DNA from 2 places in the Lysinibacillus sp. NPDC097214 genome. Region 2 is predicted to be linked to the other one. Evidence: riboswitches for the same ligand, from Rfam matches in the RefSeq annotation. Region 2 holds a riboswitch; the other holds the start of a gene.
The links. A riboswitch is a leader RNA that binds a small molecule or an ion and turns the genes downstream of it on or off. The one in region 2 is predicted to bind S-adenosylmethionine.
Positions count from the first base shown of each region.

Region 1 (7,768 bases), on a different contig from region 2:
TGGTTAAGCAATACGAAAAAGGAATGTTAGAATTTTTAGATCAAGACGTATATACAAAGCTTGTAGCCGATCAACTTGAAATTCTACCACCAGATATGGTTATTCACCGTATCACAGGGGATGGACCAATTGATTTAATGATTGGACCGATGTGGAGTGTAAATAAATGGGAAGTATTAAATGGCATCGATGCTGAGCTTGAACGTCGCGGCAGCTGGCAAGGGAAATTTTATAAAGCTGAGGATGCCAAATGAAGCTACAACGTGTTATACAATATGCCCAGCAACTAATAAAGGATACCGTTGAAGAGGGCGACACTGTAGTGGATGCCACAGCTGGAAATGGCCACGACACATTGTTTCTAGCACAACTTGTCGGCGATGAAGGTCAAGTGTACGCCTTTGATGTTCAAAAGAGCGCTGTTGATGCCACTCTCCATCGCCTTTTAGATAATGGCTTAGAGCATCGTGCACTTGTTTTACATAGAGGGCATGAAGAAGTAGTCAACTATGTACACAAGCCAGTAGCTGCTGCAATTTTTAATCTTGGTTATTTGCCTGGTAGTAATCACGACATCATTACACAGCCGAATACTACGATACAAGCAATTGATGATTTGCTAAAGATGCTAAAAATCGGTGGTCTTATTGTCCTTGTCATTTATCATGGTCATCCGGGTGGAAAAGAAGAACGAGATGCTGTGATAGAATATGTCAGTCAACTTCCCCAAAAATATGTACATGTATTAAAATACGAGTTTTTAAATCAACAAAATGATCCACCTTTTGTAATTGCTTTAGAAAAAATGAAAGATTATTCGTTAAGTTAGTTAGATAATTGTATATTACTATTTATTTTACGCCTGATTCCAATAGCGCATTGGAATCAGGCTTTTTAATCAAAAAAGAAATAACCTCAGATGGCATGGGGAAGGCAAAATAAAAAAAGCTATCTAATAGAATCTTTCAATCTATTAGATAGCTTCTTATATTAGTATCTATTTATTTTTACGTTTTTCATTATAATCAACCCAGAAATCTGCACCTTTAATTCCTAGTTTACGAGGATCAAAAACAGGATCTTTTCCTTCTTTTTTCTGTTTCTCATAATCCTTTAATGCGACTATAGCAGGCTTCATAATAATTAAAATTGCTATAACGTTAATCCAAACCATTAAGCCCAATCCAACATCCCCCATAGCCCAAGCAAGATCGGAAGTGCGGATTGTACCGTAAAACGCAGAAATTAAAATTGCAAATTTAGCCAGCCATATGACAACTTTTTCTGTAGTTCCTGAGAATAGATAAGCCACATTTGTTTCGGCAATGTAGTAGTATGCCATAATTGTCGTAAAAGCAAAGAAGAATAATGCAATCGCTACGAATGGACCACCAAAACCTGGTAATGAAGAGTCAACTGCATATTGTGTGTACGCTGCACCTTCTTTAATACTTTTCGCAAATGTTATTTGTTCTTCTCCAGTTAATCCACCTTTATTGAAATCACCAACATAAACATATGAATCAGCGCCATCTGCAGCTTTTTCATCGTGTACATTATACATACCAGTAAATAAAATCATAAATGCTGTAGCTGAACAGATTAATAGAGTATCAATATACACAGAAGCTGCTTGAACGATACCTTGTTTAGCAGGGTGTGATACTTCTGCTGCCGCTGCCGGATGCGCACCTGTACCTTGACCGGCTTCATTTGAATAAATTCCACGTTTAACACCCCATGCAATAGCAGAGCCAATAACACCACCAAAGATTTCATGCGCACCAAATGCGCTAGAAAAAATTAATGAAAATACAGCTGGTACTTCTTTAATATTCATCGCAATAATGACGATGGCCATCAGAATATAGGCTAATGCCATAAATGGTACAATAATCTGTGCAGCATTGGCAATCCATTTAATACCACCAATAATAATAGTACCTAATAATACAACAATAATAAGTCCTGTAATCCAAGTCTTAACATCGAAAGCGTTTTCAACAGCTGTCGCAATTGCATTCGATTGAACACCCGGCATCAATATTAACATAGCAGCTAATGCGGCAACAGCAAAAATAACTGCAAACCACTTTTGCCCCATTCCTTTTTCTATGTAAAAAGCTGGACCACCACGATATTCTGTATCTTTCTCTTCTTTATAAATTTGAGCTAACGTCGACTCGACATAAGCAGTTGCCGCACCGATAAAGGCGATTGCCCACATCCAAAAAACAGCACCAGGTCCCCCCATCCCGATTGCTGTAGCTGTACCGGCAATATTACCTGTACCTACTCGACCAGATAATGCAATAGACATTGCTTGGAAAGATGAAATCCCCTTATCCGATTTTTCGCCTTTAAACATTAAAACAAACATATCTTTAATGTGTCTTACTTGTAGGAACCTCGTAATGATTGAAAAAAAGAGCCCAATTAACAAAATGCCATAAATAAACCACGGTCCCCATAAAATATCATTCATTTTCCCAACGATTGTTTCCATTTTACCCCTCCAATTTAAAAATAATACTTTAGGTCATTATAGTATTACACTTTTCAGAAAATTACAACATTATATTCGAGTAACAAAAAGTTAGTAATTTTCTAGTTAATTGGAGAGGTTATTCACTACTTAATTATATAGCCAATGTTTCGAAGAGCATTATTAATAAAATCACGTATATAGACAAAAATCTCGTCTCGCTCTACTTCATGAAATAGATTATGGTAACAGTTTACCCATTCTTTAAATTGAAACTCTGTAAAGTCCTGCTGATGAAGCCAATTACGAGCTTGTTTAGTTTCAGTAATATTATCTTTTCCAGCTGTCATAACTAACATAGGCATGTTTGGGAATTCAGCCGTAGGCAATAACACTAAATTGCGCATCATTTGCTGTAACTCTCGATACCATTTCACTGAAACAACTGACGAAAAAGGAACCTCATCCTTCATCTCATCTCTACCTTCTAAACTGCGCGTTAGTGATTCTAAAGTAATTTCATGGGTCAGCTTCACATTTGCAGTCAGGGCACTTAAACTAGTTAAAGCATTTGATAGTTTGCCTGGCAATAGCTTTAAATGAAGCCAAGGTGAGGTTAAAATAATTCCTGCGCATTCATATTTTCGTTTTTGCATGGTATGTAGTAATAGTGTCGCACCAAGCCCATGTCCTATTAAAAAGACAGGTAAATTATACGAAAATGCATTCTCGATTAAATGCCTTGTATATTTGTTGTATTCTTTAAAATCTTCATCGTGAACACTTGAATACCCTTTATTTACTCCATGATTAGGTAAATCCCCCATGACTATGTGGAAGCCTTCCAATCTTAATTTTTCTATAAGCCATGCATACCAGCGGTGATTTTCATATGCACCATGAAGAATAGCAACCACAGCCTTTGCTTGTCCATCAGCTTCCCATTTCCACATTTCACATAGTCCTCCTAAAAAAATAATTACACAATGATTATAACGGAATATCTAGCTCATTTTAATTTAATATTTCCATCAAGTTGCGTATTTGTTACGATAATATTACATCATAGAAAGAAAAGAGGCGATTCTCATGATCTATCCATTTAAAGGTAAAACACCCAATATTGATCCATCTGTATTTATTGCCGATTATGCAACCGTAACTGGTGACGTTACAATAGGTGCTGAAACAACAATTTGGTTTAACACGGTTATTCGAGGGGATGTATCACCGACAGTTATCGGAAAAAGAGTTAGTATTCAAGACCTCTGTTGCTTACATCAAAGCCCTAAATATCCACTAATTATTGAAGATGAGGTAACAGTCGGACATCAAGTAACTTTACATAGCTGTACAATTCGAAAAAAAGCCTTAATTGGTATGGGCTCTATCGTATTAGACGGAGCGGAGATTGGAGAGGGTGCATTCATTGGGGCGGGTAGCCTTGTACCTCCAGGCAAAGTCATTCCTCCAAATAGCTTAGCATTAGGGCGTCCCGCAAAAGTTGTAAGAGAATTAAACGATGAAGATAAAGAAGATATGGAACGCATCATACGTGAATATGTAGAAAAAGGTCAATACTATAAATCTCTTCAACCAAAAAATAAATAGTTATTTCAACTAAATCAAAGCAGCTCCTCGTTTGCTTGGACAACCGAGCCATACACGATTATGATAAGGAGCTTATTTTTTTCGCTGAAAGAAGTTAAAAACAACGAAAGGGGCATTAGCATGTTGAGCCCCTTTCTGTAATAGTATATTAAAATATTTTTTCAGCTACTTTATTACTTTAGCTGAATAGTTTATAAACCTGCTTTTTCTTGTAATGCGTCAGCTTTGTCTGTTTGTTCCCAAGGTACATTTAAGTCTGTACGACCGAAGTGACCATATGCTGCAGTTTGCTTATAAATTGGGCGACGTAGGTCAAGCATTTTAATAATCCCCGCTGGGCGTAGGTCAAATAGCTCACGTACCCATTTTACAATTTCACTTTCTGTAACTTTTCCTGTCCCGAAAGTATCAACTGCAATAGATACGGGTTGAGCAACACCAATCGCATAAGCTAGTTGTACTTCAGCGCGATCTGCTAAACCAGCTGCTACGATATTTTTCGCCACATAGCGTGCTGCATATGCCGCTGAACGGTCTACCTTAGTTGCATCCTTACCAGAGAAAGCACCTCCACCATGACGTGCATAGCCACCGTATGTATCAACGATGATTTTACGTCCAGTTAGACCAGCGTCTCCTTTTGGACCACCAATTACGAATCGGCCAGTTGGGTTAATGAAATATTTAGTCTCAGCATCTAATAATTCACTTGGAACAACTGGGGCAATAACGAATTCTTTTAAGTCTGCTTGAATTTGCTCAAGTGTAGCTTCTTCGTCATGCTGTGTAGAAATGACAATCGTATCAACACGCACTGGTACATTGTTTTCATCATACTCAATTGTTACTTGTGTTTTTCCGTCTGGACGTAAATATGCTAGTTCACCAGATTTGCGTACTTCCGTTAAACGACGAGCCAATTTATGCGCTAAACTAATTGGTAATGGCATAAGCTCTGGTGTTTCGTTACATGCATAACCGAACATTAAACCTTGGTCACCTGCGCCAATTGCTTCAATGTCAGCGTCAGTCATAGAGCCTTCACGCGCCTCTAAGGCTTGGTCAACACCTTGAGCAATATCAGGTGATTGCTCACCAATAGCAACAAGTACTGCTAGGTTTTCTGCATCAAAACCATATTTCCCACGTGTATAACCGATTTCTGCTACAGTATCACGAACGATACCTTTAATGTCTACATAAGTAGAAGTAGTAATTTCTCCTGCTACTAATACTAAGCCAGTTGTTACTGTTGTTTCACACGCTACACGTGCGTTTGGATCTTCTGTTAAAATGGCATCTAAAATGGCATCCGAGATTTGATCACAAATTTTGTCTGGATGTCCTTCTGTTACACTCTCTGATGTAAACAATCGACGGTTTGTCATTTGATTTTCCTCCTATTACTTTTACAAATAATATTTGCGAATTAATACGGTACTCATTACCCATGTCAAGCCCGCTCCTATAGATTGAACTCTAAAGCCGTTGTTGTAGCTGTTGCTGTCGTTTCACTTTCGCACAAAAAACAACTGTTGCTGTCGTTTCACTTTCACACAAAAAACAACTACTGCTTTTAACACGAGGTTTTCGAAAGATCCGTCATTATAATAAGGAAAGGACTATATACTTACCTTTACATTCGTTTTTAACAATAAAAAAATCCTTTTCTCACGCTTACTTAACATGAGGAAAGGAATAATGACTTCGTAACCTTTCACTCTTATCGTTCAAGGGGTTTCCCCTTGCATCAGATTGGCACCAGCGCATGTCGTGAAATAGTTCATGCAGGTTGCCGGGTTTCATAGGGCCTGACCCTCCACCAGCTCGGGATAAGAGTATCCGTTCAATATCTCATAATACGTAAAAGGTCGAACGTTGTCAAATTTTTTTCACTTCTTTCAGCGAGTGTCCCAACACCCACTGAAATAGAGGAACTCAGACTAAGTACACCACGACCTGTGGCATTACCGAAATGACCGACATCGTGTCGGCCCTCGTGTTGTTGTTGCTGTCGCACAGATAAAACCGTGTTGCTGTCGCTTCGCTTACGCGCAAAAAACATCTGCTGGCCTAAGCACAAAGCCGACTCCGAATCCAACTATGCCGAGGTACAATTGATTGTATTCATATAAGATAGTATGGAATTATAATGAAACTTTTTTGGATTATGCTGTAAATTTAAACAAAATAATCCCTACTCTCCACCTCACATCATGTGTTAACATATGTGTATCCCTTTACAGCACATTTTGTAGCGAAAGCAAAGCGTCAGCTACAGAACATGTGGTGGATGAATATGATTGTAGCCCCTATTCAATCGAAGACAAGCTCCAACGAATAAAAAACAAGCTAAAACTTCACATCCTGTGCGAACCTCATGTTAGCCAAAAGCTTCTAAACACAATTTTGCTGTGTCGAAAGTGATTGTCTGATCACTTATTATAAATAGGGTAAAAAGCATTATTAAAACGAATTAATTTACTTTTTGTCGTTTTCTTGAAAAGTAATAAAATCTGAAAAATAATTTCTTAATTAGTATAGATTATTAAACCAATTGTGTTATACTATTTTTGAAATTAAGAAAATCTCCCTCAGACTCAAGGGAATACTATAAAAAAGGATGGTATTTAATCGATGAATTCAGTAGAAATTGCAAACGAACTGAAGGAATTATTAAGCGGCAGTAACATTAATGTTCAACTTTCAGTACCACAATTAGCTGAAAAAGCTACTTCTCGTGGTGAAGCTATGTTAACAGTAGATGGCGCAGTTCGTGCAGAAACTGGCAAATACACTGGTCGTTCACCTAAAGATAAATATACGGTAGAAGAAGAGAGTACAAAAGATAAAATTGACTGGGGAAAAGTTAACCGACCAATTTCTTCTGAAGTGTTCGATAACTTATATGTAAAAGTAGTAAAATATTTAAAAGAACGTGACGAATTATTCGTATTCAAAGGCTTTGCTGGTGCTGACAAAGATTCTCAATTAAGCATCCAAGTAATCAATGAATATGCTTGGCACAATCTGTTCGCTCATCAATTATTTATCCGTCCAACTAAAGAAGAATTAGCTTCTCATGTTGCTGACTTCACAGTTATCTCAGCTCCTAATTTTAAAGCAGACCCTGCCATTGATGGCACTGCTTCTGAAACATTCATCATTGTATCACTTGAAAAGAAAATTATCCTAATCGGTGGTACTGAATACGCTGGTGAAATCAAAAAGTCTATTTTCGGTATTATGAACTACTTATTACCACAACAAGGCATCCTTTCAATGCACTGCTCATCTAACGTTGGTGAAGCTGGTGATGTTGCATTATTCTTCGGTTTATCTGGTACTGGTAAAACTACTTTATCAGCGGATCCTGACCGTAAACTTATCGGTGACGATGAACACGGTTGGTCTGATAACGGTGTATTCAACATTGAGGGCGGTTGCTACGCAAAAACAATTAACCTTTCTGCTGAAAAAGAACCAGAAATCTACAACGCAATCCGCTTCGGTTCTGTTTTAGAAAACGTAGCTGTTGATCCAGAAACTCGAGTTTGTGACTATGATGACGGTTCATTAACAGAAAATACACGTGTAGCTTATCCAATTCAATACATTGAAAATATTGTTGATCCATCTGTTGCAGGTCACCCAAAAACAATCATCTTCTTA
Region 1 covers NZ_JBNNSS010000001.1:778,759-786,526, forward strand. Annotated here, with positions in the region: gene ACQKMI_RS03665 (TIGR01212 family radical SAM protein) at 1-254, shown strand, start outside; gene ACQKMI_RS03670 (tRNA (mnm(5)s(2)U34)-methyltransferase) at 251-829, shown strand; gene ACQKMI_RS03675 (alanine/glycine:cation symporter family protein) at 998-2,506, opposite strand; gene ACQKMI_RS03680 (alpha/beta hydrolase) at 2,632-3,438, opposite strand; gene ACQKMI_RS03685 (gamma carbonic anhydrase family protein) at 3,575-4,096, shown strand; gene metK (methionine adenosyltransferase) at 4,288-5,484, opposite strand; SAM riboswitch class I at 5,817-5,935, opposite strand; gene ACQKMI_RS03695 (hypothetical protein) at 5,943-6,161, opposite strand; gene pckA (phosphoenolpyruvate carboxykinase (ATP)) at 6,734-7,768, shown strand, end outside.
Region 1: it holds a riboswitch for S-adenosylmethionine, as region 2 does, so the genes downstream of both, metK (methionine adenosyltransferase) here and ACQKMI_RS16300 (MetQ/NlpA family ABC transporter substrate-binding protein) in region 2, are expected to answer to the same signal.

Region 2 (7,768 bases):
GGTCATCATAAACCGGAATTCTGCCGCGTACTTCATCGACAATCGAAAAGTCCACGTCAATGACAGCGACTTCTTCGTCCTCTGCACCAACCCAAAGTACTTCGCCCCATGGTTGAATAATCATTGATTGACCATTGAAGTTTTCTACTTTTCTCGATATACGATTCACAGCGATCACGAAGCATTGATTTTCGATGGCACGTGCTTGCAGCAATGTATTCCAATGATCGATACGTGGCGTCGGCCATTGTGCCGGCACGAATAACACCTTTGCGCCCTCCAAGGCGTGAGCACGTAGCCATTCTGGGAAGCGAATATCATAACAAATTACACCTGCAGCCTCGATATCTCCTAGGGCAAAGCGATTCATTTCATCCCCAGCTTCTAAATATAAATGCTCGTCCATCAAACGGAAAAGATGTGCCTTGTTATATTCACCTACTAACTCACCATTGTTATCAAACGTATACATCGTGTTGTAAAATTTATCGCCCTTCTTCGTTGAAACAGAGCCTCCAACAATATGTACACCAAGCTCTTTCGCTAAGTTTGATAAAAATGCTTTCGAACGTTCTCCATTCACATCTGCCAGCTCTGCTAATTTTTCAAGCGCATAGCCTGTATTCCACATTTCAGGTAGCACAATAATTTCTGCACCTTGTTGTGCCGCTTCACGAATCTTGTCCTCCGCACGAGCAAAATTTTCTTCTACTTTGCCAAAACCAACATTTAGCTGGATACACCCAATTTTCATCTCGATTCCTCCCTATTCCCAAAAGTATTTATTTTACTGCATTTGTGCTTTTCTTTGTTTCATTATACTACAAATGAAAATGAGATCGCTGTTGTCAGAGCTAAGAGCAGCTTTGGAACATATACAAAAAGACCAGGATCTCAGCAATGAAGTGAGCCCTGGTCTTTTCGCGAAAGTGAATCTTACTAATCATTTTTGCTCTTAGTTTTAGATTCTATTAATAAGTACGATTAAGTCTAATAAAAGTTACAGTAATTAAAAAAAAAAATTAAATATTTTTTTAATGGCTTAAAAGTAATGCCTAAACCTATGTTTTATGGGCATTGTTAAGATGCCTCAGATGTTGTTACAATGCCAAGGCATAATTATGTCCGGAATCGACTTTGTGCTTAGGCCTGCAAGCTCTCCGCTTGCATTTCGTACGTCCATCTTTGTAAATAAAGACTCTAGACAATTAGTAAAAAAAGTAATAGTATTTGCATCAATTATTATTTTCTAAAAAGGAGAACATGCATGGAATTCTCAAAAAAACTACAGCAACTCCCGACTCAATTTTTTGCAGCCTTGGTGCAAAAAGTGAATAGTGCTTTAGCAGAAGGGCGCGATGTTATTAATCTCGGTCAAGGCAATCCCGATCAGCCCACTCCCCAACACATTATAAAAGCGTTACAGGAGGCTGCTGAAAACCCTCAACATCATAAATATTCTCCATTCCGTGGCATAGTGGAATTACGTCAAGCAGCCGCAGACTTCTACAAACGTGAATACAATGTTGACATTGACCCTGAAACAGAGGTAGCTATCCTTGGTGGTACAAAAATTGGTCTTGTTGAGCTACCGTTAGCGGTTTTAAACCCCGGTGATACAATGTTATTACCTGATCCTGGCTATCCTGATTACTTATCTGGTGTCGTATTAGGTGATGTTAATTTTGAAGTCATGCCACTTTTTGCAGAGAATAATTTCCTGCCTGATTATAATGCTTTATCCAATGAAGTAAAAGAAAAGGCTAAGCTTCTTTACTTAAATTACCCGAACAACCCAACTGGTGGTACTGCAACACTTGAATTTTTCGAGAAAACGGTGCGCTTTGCTAAAGAGCACAACATAATCGTCTCACATGATTTCGCTTACGGAGCCATTGGATTTGACGGCAAAAAACCTATTAGCTTCCTACAAGCGGAAGGTGCCAAAGAGGTCGGCATCGAAATGTATACATTATCTAAAACATTTAATATGGCAGGCTGGCGTATTGGATTCGCAGTTGGTAACGCTGATATTATTGCGGCTATTAATCTTATTCAAGATCATCTATTTTGTAGTCAATTCCCCGCTGTGCAACAAGCAGCAGCGGTTGCCCTTACAGCATCTCAGGATTGCGCGGATGAACTAAGAGCGACTTATGAGCGTCGGCGAAATGTTCTTATCGAAGAAGCACAACGAATTGGTTGGCAAGTAACCGCCCCGAAGGGTTCTTTCTTTGCATGGCTCCCTGTTCCATTAGGTTATACAAGCGAGCAGTTTGCTGATGTATTGCTCGACAAAGCTGATATCGCAGTAGCTGCAGGCAATGGCTTCGGTCAATATGGTGAAGGCTATGTGCGTGTAGGTTTACTTGTAAGTGAAGATCGCTTACGTGAAGCAGTCAGCCGAATTGAAAAATTAAACTTATTTAACTCATAAGCATTTGAACTTCCTCTATCAAAAAACTGTCCCATTAGCTCACATTTGCTATGGGACAGTTTTTTCACCTCACTATCTTCTTTGGTAGCTCTAACCCTTCTTCTAGCGGATAAAATTGGACCTACCCTATTTCTTCATGCGGACACAACACCCCTCTGATCGCTCATAGAGCCATGAAAATGCGTTTCATATCTCCCATTTCTCGCTGACATTCCCATCCATCTTCCTAAATGGAATATTATAATAAAATAAAAAATTTTAAAAATTCCATTGACTTCCTATACCCTTTAATTTATATTAGTCCTATCGGATTTACAAAAAAATATTATAAATCTCTTATCAAGAGTAGCTGAGGGACTGGCCCTATGAAGCTCGGCAACCTCCTTTTTTAAGGAAGGTGCCAAATCCAGCAAACGATCATCGTTTGAAAGATAAGAGAGGACGTTTTCATGGACCTCTCTTAATTTTTTTAAGAGAGTTTTTTTTATCTTCATTTACATGAAGATAAAAGCCTCCGGCGGATGTCACGGATTTTGAAAGGAATGAATATAAGGATGTTAGCCTAAAACTTCGCATCCTGCGAAAACGGCTAACTGACCTGCATCCTGCAGGCCTAAGCACAATTCAAAATCCGGACGGCAATTACGCCAAGGCGAAATTGATTTTAAAACCGATAAAACAACTTTGGAGGTATGTTTCATGAAAAAGAAAAACAAAATTTTACTAGGTTTAGCAAGTCTCACATTGGTAGCAGCATTAGTAGGTTGCGGTACTAAAGAAGATAAAGGTAGTCAGGCTATTAATGAAAATAAAATTGTAGTTGGTGTAACTTCTGGTCCGCACGAACAAATTACAGAGGTTGTTGCAAAAGTTGCCAAAGAAAAAGGCTTAGAGGTTGAACTAAAAACTTTCTCTGATTATGTTTTACCAAATACATCGTTAGCCGAGGGTGATCTTGATGTAAACAGCTATCAACACAAGCCATTCCTCGACGCATTTAACAAAGATCACAAAACAGATTTAGTGCCAGTAGGAAAAACAATTTTAAATCCTATGGGCATATACTCTGAGAAATATAAATCATTCGATGAGGTTCCTGATGGTGCAACATTCGGATTACCAAATGATCCAACGAACGGGGCTCGTGCTCTATTTGTCCTTCAAGAGGCAGGCATCATTAAATTAAAAGAAGGTGCAGACTTAACAGCATCTATTCGCGATGTGGAAGAAAACAAAAAGAATTTTAAATTCATTGAATTAGAGGCTGCACAAATTCCGAAGCAGCTCAGTGAAGTAGATGTGGCAGCTATTAATACGAACTTCGCTCTTGATGCTGGTATTAATCCTAAAAAAGATTCCATCCTTTTAGAATCTACTGACTCTCCTTATGTAAATTACATTGCAGTCCGTGCTGAAAACGAAGATGACCCAACGATAAAGAAATTTATTGAAGCTTACCATTCTGATGAAGTACGCAAATTTATTGAAGAAGAGTTCAAAGGTTCCGTTATTCCGGGCTGGTAAGTGACGATTAAGGACCTTTCATACAATCGAGAATCTGCGAAAACTAGCAGATTCTTGCTTTATAGAAGGGCTTAGAAAGGAGATATCACAGTATGATTCAATTAGAAAATATAACAAAAGAATTTAAAACTAAAAAAGGTATCGTCAAAGCAGTAGATGGTATTAACTTGCATGTCAAAAAAGGTGAAATCCATGGGGTTATTGGCTACAGTGGTGCAGGAAAAAGTACTCTTATCCGCTGTGTTAATTTATTAGAGCGTCCGACAACAGGAAAAGTATTGATCGACAATGTAGATATTACTTCCCTTTCTTTAAACGACCTTCGCGAAACACGTCAAAAAATCGGCATGATCTTCCAGCATTTTAATCTCTTAAAAACAGCGACCGTTTACAACAATATCTCGGTACCATTAAAGCTTCTAGGCTATAACGACTCTGAAGTGAAAAAACGCGTTGCAAAATATGCAGAAATCGTTGGCCTAACAGAGAAATTAGATAGCTACCCTAGCCAACTTTCAGGTGGTCAAAAGCAACGTGTCGCTATTGCACGTGCCCTCGCCCAAGAGCCTGAGATTTTACTCAGTGATGAAGCGACAAGTGCTCTCGATCCTGAAACAACTGACGCTATTCTTGAGCTTCTCTTGAAAATTAATCGTGAGCTGGGCATCACTATTTTACTCATTACACATGAAATGAACGTTATTCAAAAAATTTGCGATGATGTATCCGTTCTTGAATCAGGGACGGTTGTAGAATATGGCTCTGCTATAGAACTATTTTCGAAGCCTCAGCATTTAACGACACGTAAGTTTTTAAATACCATTTCTCAACGCAATTTATCGCCTTCCCTTATCGAGCAATTAAATCTTTCAGGAAGTGTGATTCGTTTAACATTCCTTGGTGAAAGTACCGGGAAGCCATTACTTGCAGAAGTGAGCAAAGTTTATGATGTACAACCAAATATTTTAACAGCCAATATCATTGAATTAAAAAACGGCATTGTCGGTAATATTGTCGTCCATCTACACGGTAAGGCGCATATCGTAGAAAAGGCACTTACGTATTTTATAGAAAACGGGGTAGGCGTTGAGGAATTAGGAGGCGAATTAAATGAATAGCATTCAAAGCTTCTTTGCAGACTGGTCAGATGTTATTGGGCAATCCATTATAGAAACCTTTCAAATGGTCGGGATTTCATTATTCTTTTCTATTTTAATTGGGATTCCTTTAGGGCTTTTAATCGTTTTAACTCGCCCGGGGCAATCATTTGAAAATAAATTTCTTTATCAATTTTTCAATTTATTTATTAATATTATTCGCTCTGTACCGTTCATCATTTTACTATTCTTCATTTTACCGTTCACAAAGATAATCGTTGGCACAACTATTGGTGTAAAAGGTGTTATTGTGCCGCTTGTTGTTTATACAGCGCCTTATATTGCGCGACTTATGGAAACGGCACTTTTGGAAGTTGATCCAGGTGTTGTGGAAGCTTATACAGCAATGGGTATTAAACGTCGTCACATCATTTGGAATGTCTTACTACGTGAGGCTCGTCCATCCATTATTTTAGGCTTAACAATTGCCACAATCGGTCTGATAGGAGCAACAGCAATGGCAGGAATGGTTGGTGCTGGTGGTTTAGGTGATCTCGCTTATCGTTACGGCCATTTACGCTATGAAGTCGATGTGATGTATGCGACAGTGTTTATCTTAATCATCCTCGTTCAGATTATTCAATCAATGGGTAACCGCTTTGCTGCGAAACTAAAGAAAGATTAGTAGGAGGATGAGGATGACGATGACAAAGACAACACATGGCGATCTACTGTTAAAAAATATAAATGCACAAACCCCCTTCCCTATTTGCTTTGCAGATTTAGAAAAGGCTGTTGCAGAAAAAATGGAAGCTGGTCCGTTTGGCTACATCCGTTCAGGTGCTGGGGGTGAGCAAACATTACGAAATAACCGCGCAGTCTTTGAAAAATACTCTATTATTCCACGCTTTTTACAGGATGTTTCAAGTATTGATACATCGATTGAGCTGTTCGGAAAAGTACATCCAACTCCGCTCTTATTTGCTCCTGTTGGCATGAACAAAATGGCACATAACGAGGGAGAGCTTGCCGTTGCACGCGCAGCTGATCAGTTAAAAATCCCTTATATTCAAAGTACAGTTTCAAGCTATGCACTTGAGGATGTGGCACAAACGGCCCCCACTGCTACTAAATGGTTTCAATTATATTGGTCAACAAATGAGGAAATTGCATATAGCATGGCCGCCCGAGCCGAGGCTGCTGGTTTTGAGGCTATTGTTTTAACTGTAGATACCGTCATGCTTGGCTGGCGCGAAGAAGATGTTCGCAATCAATTTTCACCTTTAAAACTTGGGTATGCACGAGGAAACTATATGAATGATCCTGTTTTTACTGCTTCCTTACCAGATGATTCATTCGAGTCATATGTACAAGGCGTTTTGCAAAATGTGTTCCATCCAACATTAAATTGGGAGAATGTACGTGAATTAAAGCGCCGTTCTAATCTCCCTATTTTACTGAAGGGAATCTTACATCCTGAAGACGCAAAACTAGCTATAGAAAACGGCATTGACGGTATTATCGTATCAAACCATGGTGGTCGCCAATTGGATGGGGTAATTGGTTCACTTGATGCCCTTCCTGACATTGTGAAAACTGTAAAAGGACGAATTCCTGTTATTTTAGATAGCGGTGTGTATCGTGGGATGGATGCTCTTAAAGCACTCGCTTTAGGAGCAGATGCTGTTGCCATTGGTCGTCCCTTCGTCTACGGACTAGCATTAGAAGGACAGCAAGGAGTCGAAAAAGTAATGACGAATTTATATGATGAATTAAAAGTTTCTATCGCATTAGCAGGGGCAATATCTATAAAGGGACTACGTGATATTACATTGGTGAAAAAGGATGGAGCCGAATGTAAATGAGTTACTACTGACTTACGCTAAAAGCAGCGTAAGTCTTCACTCAAAATAAAGCAGTCCTGTATTTCGGGGCGGGGCTTTCCGTCACTTCGGGGTTGCTTTCCGTCACTTTGGCGGTTCTATCCGTCACTTCGGCTCTTCTTTCCGTCGCTCTGTCTGTTCTATCCGTCACCTCGGCTCTTTTATCCGTCGCTTCGTTGGTTCTATCCGTCGCTCTGTCTTCTATCCATCATTTCGGGGTTACTTTTCGTAACTTTGACGCTTCTTTCCACCACTCTGTCGGGGCTATCCACGATTTTGACGATTCTATCCACGATTTCGGCTGCTCTATCCACGACTTTGACGATTCTATCCGCCGCTTTGACGTTTCTATCCATCACTTCGCTGGTTCTATCCGTCACTCTTCCTTCTATCCATCACTTCGACCTTACTATCCGTCTGAATTTTAAAAAGGGCTACCTCACAATTGAGGCAGCCCAATATTTTATTGAATAACGCCTAGCTCACGACCAACTTTTTCATAGATTGCTAGAGCGTCGTCCAGCATTTCTTTTGTATGTGCCGCTATAGGCATGTTACGAACACGTCCTGTGCCTTTTGGAACCGTTGGGAAAACGATTGATTTAGCGTAGACGCCTTCTTCAAATAGGCGACGAGAAAATTCCTGTGTAAGCTTTTCATCACCAATAATACATGGTGTAATTGGCGTTTCAGATTCGCCGATATTAAAGCCTAATTTTGCAAGACCCGCTTTTAGATAGTCGCCATTTTCCCAAAGCTTATCGTGTAGCTCTGTTGAGTCAATTAGCATTTGCACTGCCGCTGTAATCGCAGCAACATCACCTGGT
Region 2 covers NZ_JBNNSS010000006.1:356,403-364,170, forward strand. Annotated here, with positions in the region: gene ACQKMI_RS16290 (carbon-nitrogen family hydrolase) at 1-754, opposite strand, end outside; gene ACQKMI_RS16295 (pyridoxal phosphate-dependent aminotransferase) at 1,268-2,437, shown strand; SAM riboswitch class I at 2,771-2,875, shown strand; gene ACQKMI_RS16300 (MetQ/NlpA family ABC transporter substrate-binding protein) at 3,137-3,961, shown strand; gene ACQKMI_RS16305 (methionine ABC transporter ATP-binding protein) at 4,054-5,079, shown strand; gene ACQKMI_RS16310 (methionine ABC transporter permease) at 5,072-5,743, shown strand; gene ACQKMI_RS16315 (alpha-hydroxy acid oxidase) at 5,763-6,923, shown strand; gene ACQKMI_RS16320 (hypothetical protein) at 7,118-7,369, shown strand; gene ACQKMI_RS16325 (glycine C-acetyltransferase) at 7,405-7,768, opposite strand, start outside.